One region of the Aeribacillus sp. FSL k6-2211 genome, then DNA from elsewhere that is predicted to be linked to it. Evidence: a T-box and tRNA genes for the amino acid it is inferred to sense, from the RefSeq annotation. Region 1 holds a T-box; the other holds one or more tRNA genes.

Evidence for each region. A T-box is a leader RNA that pairs with one kind of tRNA and senses whether it is charged. The one in region 1 lies ahead of tyrS (tyrosine--tRNA ligase), so its partner is inferred to be a tRNA-Tyr.
Region 2: it encodes a tRNA-Tyr, which carries the amino acid that the T-box ahead of tyrS (tyrosine--tRNA ligase) is inferred to sense. The anticodon was not compared.

Annotation. Positions count from the first base shown of each region.
Region 1 is NZ_CP150190.1:3,050,543-3,060,428, forward strand. It holds gene NSU19_RS14730 (sugar transporter) at 1-139, opposite strand, end outside; gene NSU19_RS14735 (hypothetical protein) at 282-842, opposite strand; gene NSU19_RS14740 (hypothetical protein) at 905-1,132, opposite strand; gene NSU19_RS14745 (ISL3 family transposase) at 1,456-2,649, opposite strand; gene NSU19_RS14750 (IS4 family transposase) at 3,330-4,580, opposite strand; gene NSU19_RS14755 (ISL3 family transposase) at 4,779-5,948, shown strand; gene tyrS (tyrosine--tRNA ligase) at 6,652-7,914, opposite strand; T-box leader at 7,963-8,179, opposite strand; gene NSU19_RS14765 (transglycosylase domain-containing protein) at 8,308-9,886, shown strand, end outside.
Region 2 is NZ_CP150190.1:187,564-197,449, reverse strand. It holds gene NSU19_RS01115 (anti-sigma factor) at 43-645, opposite strand; gene sigW (RNA polymerase sigma factor SigW) at 660-1,223, opposite strand; gene NSU19_RS01105 (MerR family transcriptional regulator) at 1,528-2,313, shown strand; gene NSU19_RS01100 (2-hydroxymuconate tautomerase family protein) at 2,391-2,609, opposite strand; tRNA gene NSU19_RS01095 (tRNA-Gly) at 3,119-3,190, opposite strand; tRNA gene NSU19_RS01090 (tRNA-Lys) at 3,196-3,271, opposite strand; tRNA gene NSU19_RS01085 (tRNA-Gln) at 3,623-3,697, opposite strand; tRNA gene NSU19_RS01080 (tRNA-Tyr) at 3,806-3,890, opposite strand; tRNA gene NSU19_RS01075 (tRNA-Thr) at 3,903-3,975, opposite strand; tRNA gene NSU19_RS01070 (tRNA-Val) at 4,071-4,146, opposite strand; tRNA gene NSU19_RS01065 (tRNA-Glu) at 4,148-4,222, opposite strand; tRNA gene NSU19_RS01060 (tRNA-Thr) at 4,311-4,383, opposite strand; tRNA gene NSU19_RS01055 (tRNA-Asn) at 4,385-4,459, opposite strand; rRNA gene rrf (5S ribosomal RNA) at 4,585-4,700, opposite strand; rRNA gene NSU19_RS01045 (23S ribosomal RNA) at 4,796-7,729, opposite strand; tRNA gene NSU19_RS01040 (tRNA-Ala) at 7,905-7,980, opposite strand; tRNA gene NSU19_RS01035 (tRNA-Ile) at 7,997-8,073, opposite strand; rRNA gene NSU19_RS01030 (16S ribosomal RNA) at 8,210-9,763, opposite strand.

The sequences.
Region 1 (9,886 bases):
GATTTATTTTGTATAATACAGACAGCAATATTTTTTTATCTGCTTCAGAAAACTCATTGAAAATAGATCTGTAGAAAATCTCTATATTGGAAATTGCTTTTCTTTTTTTTATTAAACGTTTATATTTGAAATACTTCATCTGTCCTCAATTCCCTAACATTTTCCCGATGATTCTTATCAATGTGATAACGCCTACCAATAAAAAAATAACTGAAATGGCGAATACGACCATCATCTTCAACTTAAAATATTTTTCCATATTCTTTTACACCTTTCCCAAATTATTGAAAAAATGTAGCATTTATCAATGTATGTATAATAAGTGGCACACCATACAATACCGAAAATATAAGAACCCCTAATTTGATTTTTACGATGTTCGATATAGACTTATCAATAATCGAAAAATATATATATATATAAACTGCCAACAATATTTGTGAGACTGGCGACCAGATCAGCCATGGAATGTTTTGCATATCATTAAGACCGATAGCCTTAATAATAGTCATATTTAATAGTGTTGAAAAGATATTCGCTAAAAGGATTGGAAACATATAGTTGCTAAATTTTAATTTCTTTTTAGTCATGAAATTTGCTACAAAAGTAACAAATAGTGTTTCCATTATTACAACTGTTATACCCGCTATCAATTGCACCGAAGTTATAAAGACAATAACAAATGATTCGGTAAATAAAGGTAAGTTTTTTTGGATGTCGTTAAATTGTTCAATGATCCCAAATTGCCTGATTGAAAAAAAAGTATTGGCAACCAATATCAGAGACAATAGAAAAAAAGAAAGCGTATTGATTAATCCTTGACGTTTTAATATAAGCAACATATTTATCCCCTTCATATAAAGAAGTTAGTGCCCCACACACTACCTTCTTTACTATATTTCTATTAAAGTGCTTTTGCTGCTGCTCTTTTACCCGATCTGGATAGTGCCAAAATTGTAGCACGATAAGACCAAACTGCTGCTGATGCAGCAGCTCCAAGTCCAGTTAGAGTCAGTAATAATGATGCGTAAGAAATCCAATCCAAATAATCCAGAATAACCCCTGCAGTGCTTAAACTAACACCTGTAAGTTGTCTAATCAAAACTTTTTCCATTATATTCAATTCATTCATTATTCATTAATCTATAAATTATGTGGAGGCACTCAAAAATAAGATTCGGATCCGCTCAATTATATAAAATAGTTGAGCAGACCTAACGCAAATATAATGACATAAAGCAAGTCAGATTAATTACATTAATAAAATGTCTCATCACCATATTCTGTGATGTTCACACAATTCCGGAAATAAGTTAGCGAGATTGATACTCAATCTAGAGTAGCTCCTTCGTCAGCTTGCAGACCACTAAGTGGGTAGAATGGAAGAGGTCAAGCGCTTTCCTTGACGGATTCCATTCTACCAACTACAATGCGGAAAGCTGATGAAGGGCATGGTTAAGCAACCTGATTTTTATAAGTTTTACCTGTACATTCCAAAAATACACGTAGCCGAAATCTTTCAAGGTTTCTGAAGCCAAAAGCACGTCTTTTGATGTTCTTAATCTTATGGTTTGTACCTTCAATCCGGCCATTCGTAAAAGGGGTAAGAAAATATTGTAAAATTTGTGCCTTCCAATTTTCTATCGTCTTGGCAACTTGATGAAATGAAGGAAATGGGCTGCTCCATGCGAGTTGAATCCATTCTTCTAAGAGTGAATCAGCTGTATCATAGTCATTCACTTGGTATATTTCTCTAAAGAGTTCTTTTAGAAAATAGGCATATGACAATTCTGAATGCTCTTTGAGCATCTCGTCTAATTGTTGTTTTTCATTAGCCGTTAACTTTTCAGAACCTTTCAAGAGTTTAAACCGTCCCTTTTTTAGTCCAGGAGTTTTCTTTCTAACTTGGTCAAGTGCATGTGTCACCTTTTGCACCACATGATATTTATCAATGACGATACAGGCCTCTGGGAATATAGATTTAACAGCTTTATGGAAGGGATCCCACATATCCATAACAACGGTATGAACGCATTTATCAGACAGAATCTTCTTGGCAAGTAAGATCTGAGTTGAACGATAACTCCGTTGATGTTCCATACCAAGCACACTCCCGGATTGGGTATCCATAAGAACTGTTTCATATCGGTGACCCTTTCGGACAGCGATCTCATCAAGGCTAAGGATTAATTCATTGTTTTCTAAAACACTTTCAAGAGTTTCTAAATGCTCCTTCTCTTTTTCTTTAGCAACGGAATAAAATATTCTTTCAACGGTTGTATAAGGTATTTTTTCCTTTCGACTCACTTCTTGGATAGTAGAGCCAATGCACATTTCGTACAGATATTCTCTGTACCGATTGGTCTGATGCTTATTAGGACTGATAGATTCAAATGTTTGTGAAAATACCTCATTACAGTTGTGACAACGGTATCTATACACTCTGACAAATAAGAAAAGGGGCTTACCTAATACGGACAAGTCACGAACCTTTCTTGTCCGCCAGTCATGGACATGACTAGAAAAAAAACCGCAGTAAGAACAGCGTTCTTCTGTAGTATTTTTCTCAACATGTAACAAATTGCAATCTTCAAGAAACACTTGTTTAACAACTTCAAATTCTGGCAAATCTAGTGATACGGAAAACACTTTAGAACCTCCTGTTATGTTAAGTCACGCTAACATTATTGCCAGGAATTCGTGAGTGTTTTCCTTATTTTTTAGGTTAAATCACAAAATGTGGTGATGAATCAATAAAATTAACTTATACAGTTGTTTGCTAGAATGCTATAGTATTACACTTACAAATCAGAATTACACAATTTATTTATTAAATATTCCATCATAGCACTTTCAAAAATAATTATAATTGTTTTTCCAAATATGTCAATATTTTTATTAAATAGCAGATAATGTATAAAGGTTTGTGTAAAGCATTTTGCTAGACCAAAAGAAAAAGATAGGTATTCTCTGATTTGGCCAAAACACATTCCAAAATTAAATATGGACACAAAATCATAAGGTGACATTTACAGATCGTTTACATCATTTCGGATGGATTGTAACTTTATTTTGAAAAAGAAAACGAAACACTGTTTATGTTTATATGGAAAGTAAATAAAGTTTCGTATCTTCTTCATAAATGTTGATGAAATAGAAATTTATCGATTTTCAGTAGCGTTGCATAAAAAAATTTAATGTTTGTCAAGCTCAATAAAAATTCCAGTTATTTCATGTAACTGAATATTCAGACATACAATCTTTCTAAGCAAGCTTAAAAGGACAATGACGTCTTAATCGGCAGTCCATTTCCACAATTTGGTAATATATTACAGAAACATTGGATCATAAACTAAATCGTCTAGGTGTTCCACCTCCCCTTCTTCAAATTGGTACACGATGGTTTCAAAATCTTTTTCCCAATGGTATTTTTTCCGACCGTTGGACGTTCGAATTGGCTTTTTAAAAAGGGAGCGAACAAAACAGTCAAAACCTTTAAAAAGCAGATTCTGTAAAGTTCGCTTGATCTCTAATAAAGGACCATCGTGATTCACTTTTAATTGGAGCATGGCCTGTAAGCAATAGGTGATTAGGGCGATCCAAATTTGATTGTAAACGGCATTTTGACTTTTTCCATAAAATCTTTTTATCTTAAGGTGCTGTTTCATCCATTTAAAGAAGGTCTCTATCTTCCAGCGATATCGGTATAAATCTGCAATCTCTTCCGCAGAAAGATCAAAGCAATTGGTTATGATGATCACGGGATTCCCTTCGCTGTCGACCGTTTCGATCAATCGGAGAGGATGAGTCATTTTGGTATGATTACGGTCATTTCCTAAAATGACAATCTGATCCCTATAAATCAAACGTTCTGGATTGGGAATCCGTTCCGATAAAACTTCAATCTCTGCGTTCTTTTTAAGCCGGGTAATGAATCGCACCCCTTCTCGGCATAAGCGGTCGAACTGTTTGTAATCGACATACCCTCGATCAAACAAGTAAATCGCATTTGGATCGATTTCAATGAGTTCGTCCATCTGTGTGCGATCGGCATGTTTCGCGGGTAAGATAATCCCTTGATCCGGAACAGTGATATCCTTCGTTACAACAACCTTTAAATGGAGTCGAACACCAGCCTTTGTCTTACGAAAAGTTGCCCATGGATATTGGCTCAAACTCATGCTCATCGTGGTAGAATCAATGACCAGAAGACGACCAATGTTTCGGATGATCGGGGCATTTTTCATTTGCCCTTGGATCTTTAAGACCAGATATTTAAATACTTTTTCAAACAGTTGAGGGGATAATTGGCCTAATTTGCGAGAAAGTTGCGAAGTACTAATTGCATCAAATTCCAGATATGTCTGCAACTCTTCCTTGTCTTTCAAATGTTTGGCCAATTTTGTTAAGCTTTCCAATTCGTTTAACTGAGCGATGATACAAAGTTGTAAAAACTTATACGCCGTTAATTTTTTAATGTATTTGTCAACGTCAATCACATTAATTAGTTTTGAAAAAGTTATTGGATCGATCTCTTTAAATAGTTCATTTATTGTGGATTCTGTGGTATTCTTATCCATAATGGTTTCTCCTTATTCTTAGGATTTGGATAGGACTGCCAATCCTAATTATAAGGAGTTTTTTTATATCCAAAAAGATGGCTCTTCACCACAAAATGTACTTGACAATCAGGTTGTTTTCTGATCAAGGGTACAAAAAATGCGAAATTTCCTGTATGGTAAAGGTGACCAAACCATCAACCATGGAGGAAATTTCGCATGCAATCTCAGTTTATCAAAGATTTGATCACTTTACCAGGCTTTCTTATTCATGGAGAACGAAAAGAGGGAGAACGATGGATTTTTGAACTTTCCCTCCCTCCTCATTGTCCGATCTGCCCGACTTGCTTCGGACGGACAACCAAAATATCATCGAAACGAAAACAATGGATTCATGGCTATACAAATACGGTCGGTTTATTTTGGATTGAACTTCCCATAGAAAGACGGCGTTGCCAAGCCTGTTTTCTGACGTTCACCGTTTCTTATCCGGGACTTCCGTCTCACAGTATCGCGACGGAATCGTTTCAACATTGGGTCGCCCAGTTATGCATCGGAAAAACGATTCAAGAAGTCGCTCGCTTGTTACAACTCGCCTATACGACAGTAGAACGCTGGTTTTATCAATATGCCCCGGCTCTTTTACCAACATCGAATCCTACAGTAGTATGTGTGGATGAATTCGCTTTCCGAAAGGGACATGATTACGGAGTAGCGGTGATGGATACACAGACTCGGAATGTCCTTTCCATTGCTTCTGGAAAAAATGAAGAAGCCATTGTGGAGGCGCTTCAACCCGTCGCCTCCAAAGTGAAGTATGTTGTCAGCGACTTGGCTCCTGCCATGAGAAAAGCCATTGAAAAGGTATGTCCAAAAGCCATCCATGTTCTTGACCACTTCCATGTGATTCAGTTATTCACCGATGCACTGGAACGTTGTCGCAAATACCTTGCCAAAGGCGGAACCAAACATGGAAGCGTTCGCCGCGTGTGCCGATTGTTAAGCCAACGTCCAGAAAAATTAACAGAAGAAGAGAGACAGGAAGTTCGACAATGGTGCCAAGAAAGTGCTTATTTACGTGATGTCTATCAAGCACTTCAACATTTCCGTTACGTATCCAAAAGCCAAACAAGAAAGCAAGCCGAAACTCGTTTGACCCAATGGTTTGACCGGTACCTTTTTAGCGACTGTGCCGCCGTACGCAGTATTGCCAAGGCACTCATCACCCGAAGAGACGCAGTGCTTTCTTGCATCGTTTTTTCTTACTCAAATGGTCCAATGGAAGGAATCAACAACAAAATAAAATTGATCAAAAGGCGAGGATATGGGTATCGAAATATCCAGCGTTTTACTTTGCGTGTCCGTCTAGAGACCTCTATCACATTTTAACGTAAAAATCAAGTACATCTTTTGGTGATGAACCAAAAAGATGAAATTTAACATAAAATTGGGCTTGACAAATTAAAATTAACTTAATGCAATGCTACTGATCGATTTTAGATTTAGAGAAATTTCCTCAAATGGCTTCCCCTTCTTTTTCCTTATATGGATCGGCTCAAAATAAATCTTTTTGGTAAATGTGCCATCACCATTGTAAAAAACTTTTGTATTCTCTGTCCGTTCCTCAATGATTTCCCCTCGTTTAAGGTTAATTTTAGGGGTCGGGACTTTTGACGGTAAATGACTTTCAGTAGAGTTGTTGTCTTTAGAATGAATGGTTTCTGCGAAAACGTCTAAAGGAACGGATGAGAAAAATAACAGATTCACAATTGCCCATATCAACCATTTTTAAACGACTAATTTTCATATAATTCCTCCTTTTCAATAATTTGTTAAATTGATTGTACTTTATAAAAGCTAGATTTAGGTACATTTTTTGACATACAAAATTCTGTATTTTTCGACAAATTTCGCTTCTTTTGTACGAAAAACCCCCCTTCAATGAATAAATTAATCCATTCAATTGAAGGGGGGATGCTTTTGACCTATTTAATAGAATACGGGTATGAGCGGTGGTCGTTTAGAATCACTCGCCCGTATATTTTCCAATTGATTTTAATAGGCCCCTGAAAGTGTGAGCAGAGGCTTATGATTATTTGAAATGAATTAAGAAATATTTCTTTTTGCCCCGGCGGATCACAGCAAATTGACCTTCGATGGTGTCTTTTTCAGACACAATATAATCAAGCTCCTGCACCCGTTCGCCGTTAATGTAAATCGCACCGTTTCCGATGTCTTCTCTTGCCTGCCGTTTCGATGGAGAAATTTTCGCCTGAACCAATAAATCGACTAATCCGATTTCATTTTCGGTCGTTTCATACGAAGGCACATCTTTAAAGCCTTGTTTTATTTCTTCTGCTGTTAAAGCTTTTATATTGCCGCTGAACAGCGCTTCGGAAATTTTGACTGCCTGTTTGAGTGCTTCTTCGCCATGGACAAGTTTTGTCACTTCTTCCGCTAACGCTTTTTGCGCAGACCGTTTTTCAGGAGCATTTTTCACTTCTTCTGCCAATTGTTCAATTTCTTCTTTTGATAAGAAAGTAAAATATTTTAAATATTTGATGACATCCCGGTCATCGGTATTGATCCAAAATTGATAAAATTCGTAAGGCGATGTTTTTTCTTTATCGAGCCAGATGGCTCCTCCTTCCGTTTTGCCGAATTTTGTGCCGTCGGCTTTCGTGACGAGCTGGAGTGTAAGACCGTATGCTTTCGCATTTTCTTCCGTTTTTCGAATTAGTTCAAGTCCTGACGTAATATTTCCCCATTGGTCGCTTCCGCCGATTTGCAAGCGGCAATCATAGGTTTGGTACAGCTTTAAAAAATCGTACGATTGCAAAATCATGTAGCTGAATTCCGTAAAGGAAATGCCCGTTTCAATTCTTGACTGCACGGTTTCTTTCGCCAGCATATAGTTTATGCCAAAGCTTTTGCCGATATCGCGCAAAAATGTGATGACATCCAATGGCCCGATCCAATCGTAGTTGTTGGCCAAAATGGCCGGATTCCCTTCTTTTTCAAAATCCAAAAAACGGGAAAGCTGTTCCTTAATGCGTTCTGACCACTGCTTCACCGTTTCTTTTTCATTTAATGTTCTTTCCTGTTTTTTTCCGCTTGGATCGCCGATCAAGCCTGTTGCGCCGCCAACAAGAGCAATCGGTTGATGACCTGCCTCTTGAAATCTTTTTAACGTTAAAATCGGCAGCAAATGCCCGATATGAAGGCTGTCTGCCGTCGGGTCAAAACCGCAGTACAGCTTCACCTGTTCCTCTGACAACAATTTATCTAACCCTTCTTCATCCGTTACTTGATTAATGAGTCCGCGATATTTTAAATCTTCTAGCAAAGCATTCATCAAACCCACTCCTTTTCAAATTTTATCCAAATAAAAAACGCCCCTTCATGAAGGGACGTATAATTACGCGGTACCACCCTGCTTAAGAACATTTGCATGTTCTTCACTCATTCTGATAACGGCTAAAAACCGTCCTTTGCTACTTCACTTTCACAAAGAATGCTCATGGAGGTAATTCACAAAGCATTTATGTGCTGATTCGCACCGGCCATCAGCTCTCTGAAACAGGGAAATGCCTGCTACTTTCTCCAATCAACGCTCAAGTATTTTTTTCATTAATAAACATTTTTAGCATAATTGACATCCTTTGTCAACTAAGATTAGAACAGAGGGCGTCAACCGGAGAAAAAAATATGCTATAATAAACTAGATTTTGTAGAGGGATGATGAAAAATGGAGAAATGGTACGAATTTTTTAGGAAGGTAAGCTCCTTTTATCATAAGCACCAGCAAAAAATGGTCATTGCCTATAACGTAACATGGAACTTATTTCTTTTACTATTGGTTATCGGTTTAATAGGCTTCTCCTTTATCGGAGGATTAGGAGCTGGTTATTTTGCATCGCTTGTAAAAGATGAGCCGATCCGTTCCGAAAAAGAATTGGAAAAAGACATTTACGATTATTCTGAAACAACGAAAGTGTACTTTGCAGACAATGTCTATTTAGGGAAAATTCGCACAGATCTTGAACGTGAAAAAATCAAAATTGATCAAATTTCCGAGCATTTAAAACATGCAATTGTTGCAGTGGAGGACGAATATTTTTACGAGCATAAAGGGATTGTCCCAAAGGCGATCATGCGGGCGATTTTCCAGGAGTTCTCAAACTCTTCTGTCAGAACCGGCGGAAGCACCCTCACACAGCAATTAATTAAAAACCAAATATTGACCAACGAAGTGTCATTTGAAAGAAAAGCAAAAGAAATCCTGCTAGCATTGAGATTAGAAAAATATTTTACGAAAGATCAAATATTAGAAGCCTATTTAAATGTATCATCATTTGGACGAAACAGCTCCGGAAGAAACATTGCAGGCGTGCAGGCTGCGGCGCAGGGGATTTTTGGCATAGATGCGAAAGACTTATCGATACCGCAGGCAGCTTTTATCGCTGGTCTCCCTCAAAATCCTTTTGCTTATACACCGTTCACAAAGGACGGAGAAGTAAAAGAAGATTTACAGCCTGGTATAAACCGAATGAAAACCGTCCTAAGAAAAATGTTTGCAGAAGGATATATTACAAAAAAAGAATATGAAGAAGCACTTAAGTTTGATTTAAAGGCTCATTTAGCCAAAAAGAAAAAACCTGATATTGAGCAATATCCTTGGATTATATACGAAGTTGAAAAAAGAGTGAAGGATATACTGGCTGAGCAGCTGGCGAAAAAAGACGGTCACAAGCTGGAGGATCTCCGAAAAAATAATAAAGAGCTGTTTAATCGATACATGGCGCTGGCCGATCAAGACATGAGACAAAACGGCTACAACATTCATACGACCATTAACAAGAAAATTTATGACAAAATGCAAGAGGTTGTCAAAAACTACGAGTATTACGGAAGTCCAAAGCTTGAAAAGAAAAAAGATCCTGAAACAGGCAAGACCGTAACCATCGAGGAACCGGTTGAAGTCGGCGCTGTTTTAATCGAAAACAAAACTGGAAAAATAATCTCCTTTGTTGGCGGCCGTGATCATAACAGGGAGCAGACAAACCATGCTACAAGAGCATTAAGACCAAACGGTTCAACAATGAAACCGCTCGCTGTCTATGCACCCGAGATGGAAATGGGCATCGTCCAGCCGGGAACTGTTGTGGCAGATCTTCCATTTTCAATCGGGAAATATCAGCCGAAAAACTATGGAGGCGGCTATCACGGATTAACAAGTATTCGAACAGCATTGAAACATTCATATAACATTCCGGCGGTAAAAACCTATGCAAAAATTATTTCGCAAAATCCGGTATCCTATTTAG
Region 2 (9,886 bases), 1.2 Mb from region 1:
ATGCACTTAAACATAAAAATAGACCATCCTACTAAAGATGGCCTATTGTTTAAAAACCTCTGACAGAGTCGATTTTACTTCATACCACAGCCACTCAAACAATTCGTTTATTTCCTCAACCTCTCCGGTAACTTGACCGGCAGAAGCCAAATATTGGTCTCCGTTAATCACCGTTACATTTCCTTCAACTTTTCCTTCTATTTTAATATCACCGTTTTTAACAGTAATATCACCTTTCACCGTTTCTCCTTCAGGCACAATAACAGTACGGTTGTCAACAACCAAATTATCATACTTTGTTACGCTGAATTGGCTTTCTTCATAAGAAGCAAATAAACTTCCAGTCATTAGAATAACAAATAGTGCAGCGGCTGAAAAGAAAGGATGATTTCGGAACCAGCGTCTAGTTGAGACCGTACGCTTTTCTTTCGGCAGTTTTTCTAACACCTTTTGCGTAAAATCTGTCGGTGCTTCAACATGTGAGATACTCTTGACAAACGCTACAGCTTTTTCCAATTCTTGATAATGTGCCTTGCAATCCTCACAAGATTGCAAGTGTTTTTTTAACTCACGGCCTTCATCCTCATGCAAATCCCCGTCCAAATACTTATGGATCATCTCCTCTACATGCTTAGGACATTTCATCTTACTCACCCCAATCACAAATGCCTTAATTGTTTGCGTAAAGCCTCCCGTCCCCGGTGTATTCTTGTTTTAACTGTTCCGACTGGAAGTTCCAATATCTCTGCGATTTCTTGCAAGGATAGCTCCTCAATATATCTCAATACGATGACTGATCGATATTTATCCGGCAGTTTTAAAATTTCTTTTTGAATCGTTTCTTGCAGTTCAATTGCTTCAACTTCTTTTTCAGGCATTGCAATATCAGATGATACTTGGGAGTACATTGTTAAGCCATCAGTCCCCGCAACTTCTGCATCTAAATAATAGTCCGGCTTCTTTTTCCGAATACGATCAATCGATAAATTGGTTGCAATCCGATAAATCCATGTAGAAAATTTTTTGTTCATATCAAATGAATGGATGTTCATATACACTCTTATAAATGCTTCCTGTGCTATGTCCTCAGCTTCATGGACGTTTCCCAGCATTCGATAACAAAGTTGAAAAATTTTATCTTTATATAATTCAACAACTTCTGCAAATGCATTTTGGTCGCCTTTTTTAATTTGTTTGATCTTTTTATTTATAAATTCTTCCATTTTTCTACCTCCGCAGTTGCGGGTACATCATGATACGAATTCGTTCCCCAAAGGTTTCATTTTTTTATAAATCTATTCTAGCAAATTTTAGGAATTTATGTTTTCATCTGCAAGAAAAATTTTTTCCTTTTGTAGCAAAAACCTTTCTTATTCCCATTTCTGGGCTTTTTATAAAGAAACGTCCAACTTGTCATAATGAAAAATGACATTACAAATTTTTTCAGAGGGGTTGCACCTCACGCCGCGTTAGGTATTATGATCACAATAGGTTTATAAAGATAAGTGTTTTGGGGGCGATGTTAAAGTGAAGGAAGAGTCTTACTTTACGATTGGCGAATTTTCTAAAAAGACGGGAACAACAATCCGAACATTGCATTATTATGATCAAATTGGACTGCTCAAACCGAAAAAAAATCCTCGTTCTGGACACCGATTATACTCTGCTCATGATGTATTGACACTTCAAAAAATAGTCAGTCTTAAATTTTTAGGATACAGTTTAGAACAAATCAAAGAGTTAATGAATGAAACCAACTTCGATTTAAACTTAAAGGAAACTTTACAGTTCCAAAAAGAAGCGCTTGAAGAACGAAAGGAACATATTGAAGAAGTGCTCAAAGCCATTAAACGAATTCTCACGATTTTAGAAGAAGAAAAAGAAGTGGATAGCAATGTTTTAATGAGTCTTATTCAGAGCATACAAACAGAAAAAGAACAGCGCAAATGGTTAGAACATTATACGTCAAAAGAAGTAGCTGAAAAGCTTTTTGATCAGCCTGAAGAGGTAATGATCTCCCTTGACAAAGAATACATCCAATTATCCCAAGAAACAAAAAGATTGGCAGGAAGACCTGTCGATGATCCTGAGGTAGAAGCGTTAGTCGAAAAATATATGAAAACAATATTAGAATTTATCGGAAAAGAATTAATTAGTGCTATCGGGAATTTAGATGAAGCTGAAATTAAAACTATTGAAAATAAATTGCCATCTCCATTTACACAGGAGGAAGAGGAGTGGCTTCAACAAGTGATGGAACATTATGCGATGAAAGCTGGGCTTCTCCAAGATGAAAATATTGACCGACTTTAGCAAATAAAAAAACTTCACCTCCCCTTTTCCAATTGGGGAGGTCATTTTTTATCTTTGAATTACAGGATGATGGATATTCATTCAGCTCCCATTTTCCCGAAACCTTCCCCAAATTTTATCGAGTGAAGTGTTCCACCGGAAGCCCAATTATCTCTTTCATATTCATCGAAAACTACTGTAACCCATTCTTCTTTCACGTTTAGTATTTGCGCTGCTGCTTTTGTTATTGCCTCAGTAAACTGCTGTTTCTGTTCTGCGGTTCTTCCTTTAGCCAGCTTTACGTTGATAAAAGGCATCGAATCACAACTCCTTTAAGCCGTTTGAATTTATAAATGGTGTCGAAATTTATTCGTCCTCATCCGGATCTGTGCTATTTCAAAAAATGAAACAAGACAGAAGTTTGTCGATATACTTCGTCACAACACCCGTAAAAACCTTTGCTGGGCAGTCATTGTATGCAAAATGTTTTACACAAATCATCCTCTACAGCAACAATCTTCTGGAAAAGAGACTAATTTTTAAAATCAACCAAAAAATCATTTAGGTCATGGTTCCATTTCGGAACAACCGCATTACCAATACTAAAAGGAAAAATACAATTCGCCTTCAATGGTATATCCAAATTTAAAAGGCTGTTATGGGACTAAAAAGGAGAATGCTCCTACATATCATTATTTTGAGATTCAAAAGCGAGGATTAGATATAATCGAAGAATTAGTAACATTTCAAATAAAAAAATCCTGACAATTTCTTGTCAGGAATTAAGTTCATCTCATTTTATAAAATTTTCCCTATTGAATTTAAAAGCGGAAGACGGGACTCGAACCCGCGACCCCCACCTTGGCAAGGTGGTGTTCTACCACTGAACTACTTCCGCACAAATGGTGAGCCATGGAGGATTCGAACCTCCGACCCTCTGATTAAAAGTCAGATGCTCTACCGACTGAGCTAATGGCTCATAAAATTTTTTTCTTCTAATCCATTTTAAAATTTGTCAGATGTCCCTTCCTTTTCCGGTCTTTTCGAGGATGTTAGATACGTCGGGACAACTCGTCGCCTATTCGATGAAGCCTTGCTCGTTGCTCTACCGACTGAGCTAATGGCTCATAAAATTTTTTTCTTCTAATCCATTTTTCATTTGTCAGATGTCCCTTCCTCTTCCTGATTTTTCGAGGATGTTAGATGCGTCGGGACAACTCGTCGCCTATTCGACGAGGCTTCGCCCTTTGTAAAATCTAGTTAAATCTTACTTTCTATCTAATATTTTTACAAAAAAAAGAACAGACATGAACTGTCTTTTTATAATAAATGGCTGGGCTAGCTGGATTCGAACCAGCGCATCACGGAGTCAAAGTCCGTTGCCTTACCGCTTGGCTATAGCCCAATATCACCATTCATCTCTTGACTAATTATATTGTACCAATAAAAAAATCACTTTATACAACAATTTGTTGTTTAATGTGATTTCAATGTTTCATAACATTCTTCGGCATGGTGGAGGGGGACGGATTCGAACCGCCGAACCCTAAGGGAGCGGATTTACAGTCCGCCGCGTTTAGCCACTTCGCTACCCCTCCGATTATTAAAAATGCCGGCGAGAGGAATCGAACCCCCAACCTACTGATTACAAGTCAGTTGCTCTACCAATTGAGCTACACCGGCGCAATAAATACTTTAAATCACACTCAGTTTTTACCTTTGTTTAAATTGTTATGCCAGCCTCATTAAACTTGCTTAAGAAAAGCTTGTTTAGTACATGGTGGAGGATGACGGGATCGAACCGCCGACCCCTTGCTTGTAAGGCAAGTGCTCTCCCAGCTGAGCTAATCCTCCATGGTGACCCGTACGGGATTCGAACCCGTGTTACCGCCGTGAAAGGGCGGTGTCTTAACCACTTGACCAACGGGCCATTTCATTTTCATAACTTAATGACAACCGACATTCGACATTTTAGCACATGGCATAGATAGAAATCAAGAAAAGATTTGCTTTTGAAAAGCTTCCAACCGGGCTCGAACCGGTGACCTCTTCCTTACCATGGAAGTGCTCTACCAACTGAGCTATGGAAGCATGGCTCCGCAGGCAGGATTCGAACCTGCGACCGTTCGGTTAACAGCCGAATGCTCTACCACTGAGCTACTGCGGAATATTTTAATAAACCATATTTTGGTTCACATACAGCTCAATCAGTATATCAAAATGATTTCAAAAGAATGTACTCTTGTATGGTTCTCTACAATAAGCCCAGCTTTCAAAAAGAATTTAAAGGCAGCCTGGCAGCGTCCTACTCTCACAAGGGACAAACCCTCACTACCATCGGCGCTGAAGAGCTTAACTTCCGTGTTCGGGATGGGAACGGGTGTGACCTCTTCGCCATTGCCACCAAGCAGCCTTTTCTGTTTTCCTTCCTGTTGTCAAATGACATCGGAATGTCATTCTTTCAAAACTAGATAACGTTTCTTTCACGAATAGATGCTCTTACTTGGTTAAGTCCTCGATCGATTAGTATCCGTCAGCTCCACGTGTCACCACGCTTCCACCTCGGACCTATCTACCTCGTCATCTTCAAGGGATCTTACTCGCGTTTAGCGATGGGAAATCTCATCTTGAGGGGGGCTTCACGCTTAGATGCTTTCAGCGCTTATCCCTTCCGCACATAGCTACCCAGCGGTGCCCCTGGCGGGACAACTGGTACACCAGCGGTGCGTCCATCCCGGTCCTCTCGTACTAAGGACAGCTCCTCTCAAATTTCCTGCGCCCGCGACGGATAGGGACCGAACTGTCTCACGACGTTCTGAACCCAGCTCGCGTACCGCTTTAATGGGCGAACAGCCCAACCCTTGGGACCGACTACAGCCCCAGGATGCGATGAGCCGACATCGAGGTGCCAAACCTCCCCGTCGATGTGGACTCTTGGGGGAGATCAGCCTGTTATCCCCGGGGTAGCTTTTATCCGTTGAGCGATGGCCCTTCCATGCGGAACCACCGGATCACTAAGCCCGACTTTCGTCCCTGCTCGACTTGTAGGTCTCGCAGTCAAGCTCCCTTCTGCCTTTGCACTCTCCGAATGATTTCCAACCATTCTGAGGGAACCTTTGGGCGCCTCCGTTACCTTTTAGGAGGCGACCGCCCCAGTCAAACTGCCCACCTGACACTGTCTCCCGCCCCGATCAGGGGCGCGGGTTAGAATGTCAGTACAGCCAGGGTAGTATCCCACCGTCGCCTCAGCGCAAGCTGGCGCTCACGCGTCTCTGGCTCCTACCTATCCTGTACAAGCTGTACCCACATTCAATATCAGGCTGCAGTAAAGCTCCACGGGGTCTTTCCGTCCTGTCGCGGGTAACCTGCATCTTCACAGGTACTATAATTTCACCGAGTCTCTCGTTGAGACAGTGCCCAGATCGTTACGCCTTTCGTGCGGGTCGGAACTTACCCGACAAGGAATTTCGCTACCTTAGGACCGTTATAGTTACGGCCGCCGTTTACTGGGGCTTCGGTTCGCACCTTCAGCTACAGCTTAAGCGCTCCCCTTAACCTTCCAGCACCGGGCAGGCGTCAGCCCCTATACTTCACCTTACGGTTTCGCAGAGACCTGTGTTTTTGCTAAACAGTCGCCTGGGCCTTTTCACTGCGGCTCATCATGGCTTATCACCTTGATGAGCACCCCTTCTCCCGAAGTTACGGGGTCATTTTGCCGAGTTCCTTAACGAGAGTTCTCTCGCTCACCTTAGGATTCTCTCCTCGCCTACCTGTGTCGGTTTGCGGTACGGGCACCTCTCACCTCGCTAGAGGCTTTTCTTGGCAGTGTGGAATCGGGAACTTCGGTACTTCCTTTCCCTCGCCATCACAGCTCAAGCACACGGCAAGCGGATTTGCCTGCTTGCCAGCCCTAACTGCTTGGACGCGCACATCCAGCCGCGCGCTTACCCTATCCTCCTGCGTCCCCCCATTGCTCAAACGGTGAGGAGGTGGTACAGGAATATCAACCTGTTGTCCATCACCTACGCCTTTCGGCCTCGGCTTAGGTCCCGACTAACCCTGAGCGGACGAGCCTTCCTCAGGAAACCTTAGGCTTTCGGCGGAGGGGATTCTCACCCCTCTTTCGCTACTCATACCGGCATTCTCACTTCTAAGCGCTCCACCGGTCCTTCCGGTCCGGCTTCGATGCCCTTAGAACGCTCTCCTACCGCTGACACCAACGGTGTCAACCCGCAGCTTCGGTGATACGTTTAGCCCCGGTACATTTTCGGCGCAGAGCCACTCGACCAGTGAGCTATTACGCACTCTTTAAATGGTGGCTGCTTCTAAGCCAACATCCTGGTTGTCTAAGCAGCTCCACATCCTTTTCCACTTAACGTATACTTTGGGACCTTAGCTGGCGGTCTGGGCTGTTTCCCTTTTGACCACGGATCTTATCACTCGCAGTCTGACTCCCAAGGATAAGTCATTGGCATTCGGAGTTTGACTGAATTCGGTAACCCGATGGGGGCCCCTCGTCCAATCAGTGCTCTACCTCCAAGACTCTTCCCTTGAGGCTAGCCCTAAAGCTATTTCGGAGAGAACCAGCTATCTCCAAGTTCGATTGGCATTTCACCCCTACCCACACCTCATCCCCGCACTTTTCAACGTGCGTGGGTTCGGGCCTCCAGCAAGTGTTACCTTGCCTTCACCCTGGACATGGGTAGATCACCTGGTTTCGGGTCTGCGACCTCGTACTATTTCGCCCTCTTCAGACTCGCTTTCGCTGCGGCTCCGCCTTTCGGCTTAACCTTGCACGAAATCGCAACTCGCCGGTTCATTCTACAAAAGGCACGCCATCACCCGTTAATGGGCTCTGACTACTTGTAGGCACACGGTTTCAGGTTCTCTTTCACTCCCCTCCCGGGGTGCTTTTCACCTTTCCCTCACGGTACTGGTTCACTATCGGTCACTAGGGAGTATTTAGCCTTGGGAGATGGTCCTCCCTGCTTCCGACGGGATTTCACGTGTCCCGCCGTACTCAGGATCCACTCGGGAGGGAACGGAGTTTCGACTACAGGGTTGTTACCTTCTCTGACGGGCCTTTCCAGACCTCTTCGTCTACCCCGTTCCTTTGTCACTCCTTAATCGAGTGTCCTACAACCCCAAGAGGCACGCCTCTTGGTTTGGGCTGTTCCCGTTTCGCTCGCCGCTACTCAGGGAATCGCTGTTGCTTTCTCTTCCTCCGGGTACTTAGATGTTTCAGTTCCCCGGGTTGCCCTCCATACCCTATGGATTCAGGTATGGATACTGCCCCATTACGGACAGTGGGTTCCCCCATTCGGACATCTCCGGATCGACGCTTACTTACAGCTCCCCGAAGCATTTCGGTGTTTGTCCCGTCCTTCATCGGCTCCTAGTGCCAAGGCATCCACCGTGCGCCCTTTCTAACTTAACCGTTTCTTCCTAACATGAGCGATCTATTCGTGAATGTCTTTCCGTTATCCAGTTTTCAAAGAACAATGCTTTTTCTCAATGAGCTCCCTTGCTGCTTGAATTGCTTTTAGCCGAACATCCGATCCTTCGAATGGGCTCTCGCATAGGAGCAATGCTTCCAATATTCATCAAACTTATGGTGGAGCCTAGCGGGATCGAACCGCTGACCTCCTGCGTGCAAAGCAGGCGCTCTCCCAGCTGAGCTAAGGCCCCAGGATGGTCTTATTTATGGTGGGCCTGAGTGGACTTGAACCACCGACCTCACGCTTATCAGGCGTGCGCTCTAACCGGCTGAGCTACAGGCCCATCCTGTATTTTTTTATTCAGCTTCTATTCGCTGGGAAATCGACTTTGCGAATTCACCAGCAAACGGGGAAGGATGTGATCCTTCAAAACTAAACAAAACGGAAAAGCGTACCTTTTTCAATGTATATATCCTTAGAAAGGAGGTGATCCAGCCGCACCTTCCGATACGGCTACCTTGTTACGACTTCACCCCAATCATTTGTCCCACCTTCGGCGGCTGGCTCCCGTAAGGGTTACCCCACCGACTTCGGGTGTTACAAACTCTCGTGGTGTGACGGGCGGTGTGTACAAGACCCGGGAACGTATTCACCGCGGCATGCTGATCCGCGATTACTAGCGATTCCGGCTTCATGCAGGCGAGTTGCAGCCTGCAATCCGAACTGAGAGTGGTTTTTTGGGATTCGCTCCACCTCGCGGTTTCGCTGCCCTTTGTACCACCCATTGTAGCACGTGTGTAGCCCAGGTCATAAGGGGCATGATGATTTGACGTCATCCCCACCTTCCTCCGACTTTTAGCCGGCAGTCACCTTAGAGTGCCCAACTGAATGCTGGCAACTAAGGTCAAGGGTTGCGCTCGTTGCGGGACTTAACCCAACATCTCACGACACGAGCTGACGACAACCATGCACCACCTGTCACCCTGTCCCCGAAAGGGGAACGCCCTATCTCTAGGGTTGTCAGGGGATGTCAAGACCTGGTAAGGTTCTTCGCGTTGCTTCGAATTAAACCACATGCTCCACCGCTTGTGCGGGTCCCCGTCAATTCCTTTGAGTTTCAGCCTTGCGGCCGTACTCCCCAGGCGGAGTGCTTAATGCGTTTGCTGCAGCACTAAAGGGTGGATACCCTCTAACACTTAGCACTCATCGTTTACGGCGTGGACTACCAGGGTATCTAATCCTGTTCGCTCCCCACGCTTTCGCGCCTCAGCGTCAGTTACAGGCCAGAGAGCCGCCTTCGCCACTGGTGTTCCTCCACATCTCTACGCATTTCACCGCTACACGTGGAATTCCGCTCCCCTCTCCTGCACTCAAGTTCCCCAGTTTCCAATGGCCGCTCGCGGTTGAGCCGCGAGATTTCACATCAGACTTAAGGAACCGCCTGCGCGCGCTTTACGCCCAATAATTCCGGACAACGCTTGCCACCTACGTATTACCGCGGCTGCTGGCACGTAGTTAGCCGTGGCTTCCTCGTCAGGTACCGTCAAGGTACCGCCCTGTTCGAACGGCACTTGTTCTTCCCTGACAACAGAGCTTTACGATCCGAAGACCTTCTTCGCTCACGCGGCGTTGCTCCGTCAGACTTTCGTCCATTGCGGAAGATTCCCTACTGCTGCCTCCCGTAGGAGTCTGGGCCGTGTCTCAGTCCCAGTGTGGCCGGTCACCCTCTCAGGTCGGCTACGCATCGTCGCCTTGGTGAGCCGTTACCTCACCAACTAGCTAATGCGCCGCGGGCCCATCCTGCAGTGACAGCTAAAAGCCGCCTTTCAACCGAAAACCATGCGGTTTTCGGTGTTATCCGGTATTAGCTCCGGTTTCCCGAAGTTATCCCAGTCTGCAGGGCAGGTTGCCCACGTGTTACTCACCCGTCCGCCGCTAACCTAAAGGAGCAAGCTCCCTTCGGTCCGCTCGACTTGCATGTATTAGGCACGCCGCCAGCGTTCGTCCTGAGCCAGGATCAAACTCTCCAAAAAAAGTTTGTCACCAAATGCTCTTTTAGAATCAACAGGCACGCTTTTCGTTTTGTTCAGTTTTCAAGGATCATATAACTACTTCGACGAAATAACATTATAACAAAACAATTGTGTCCAGTCAAT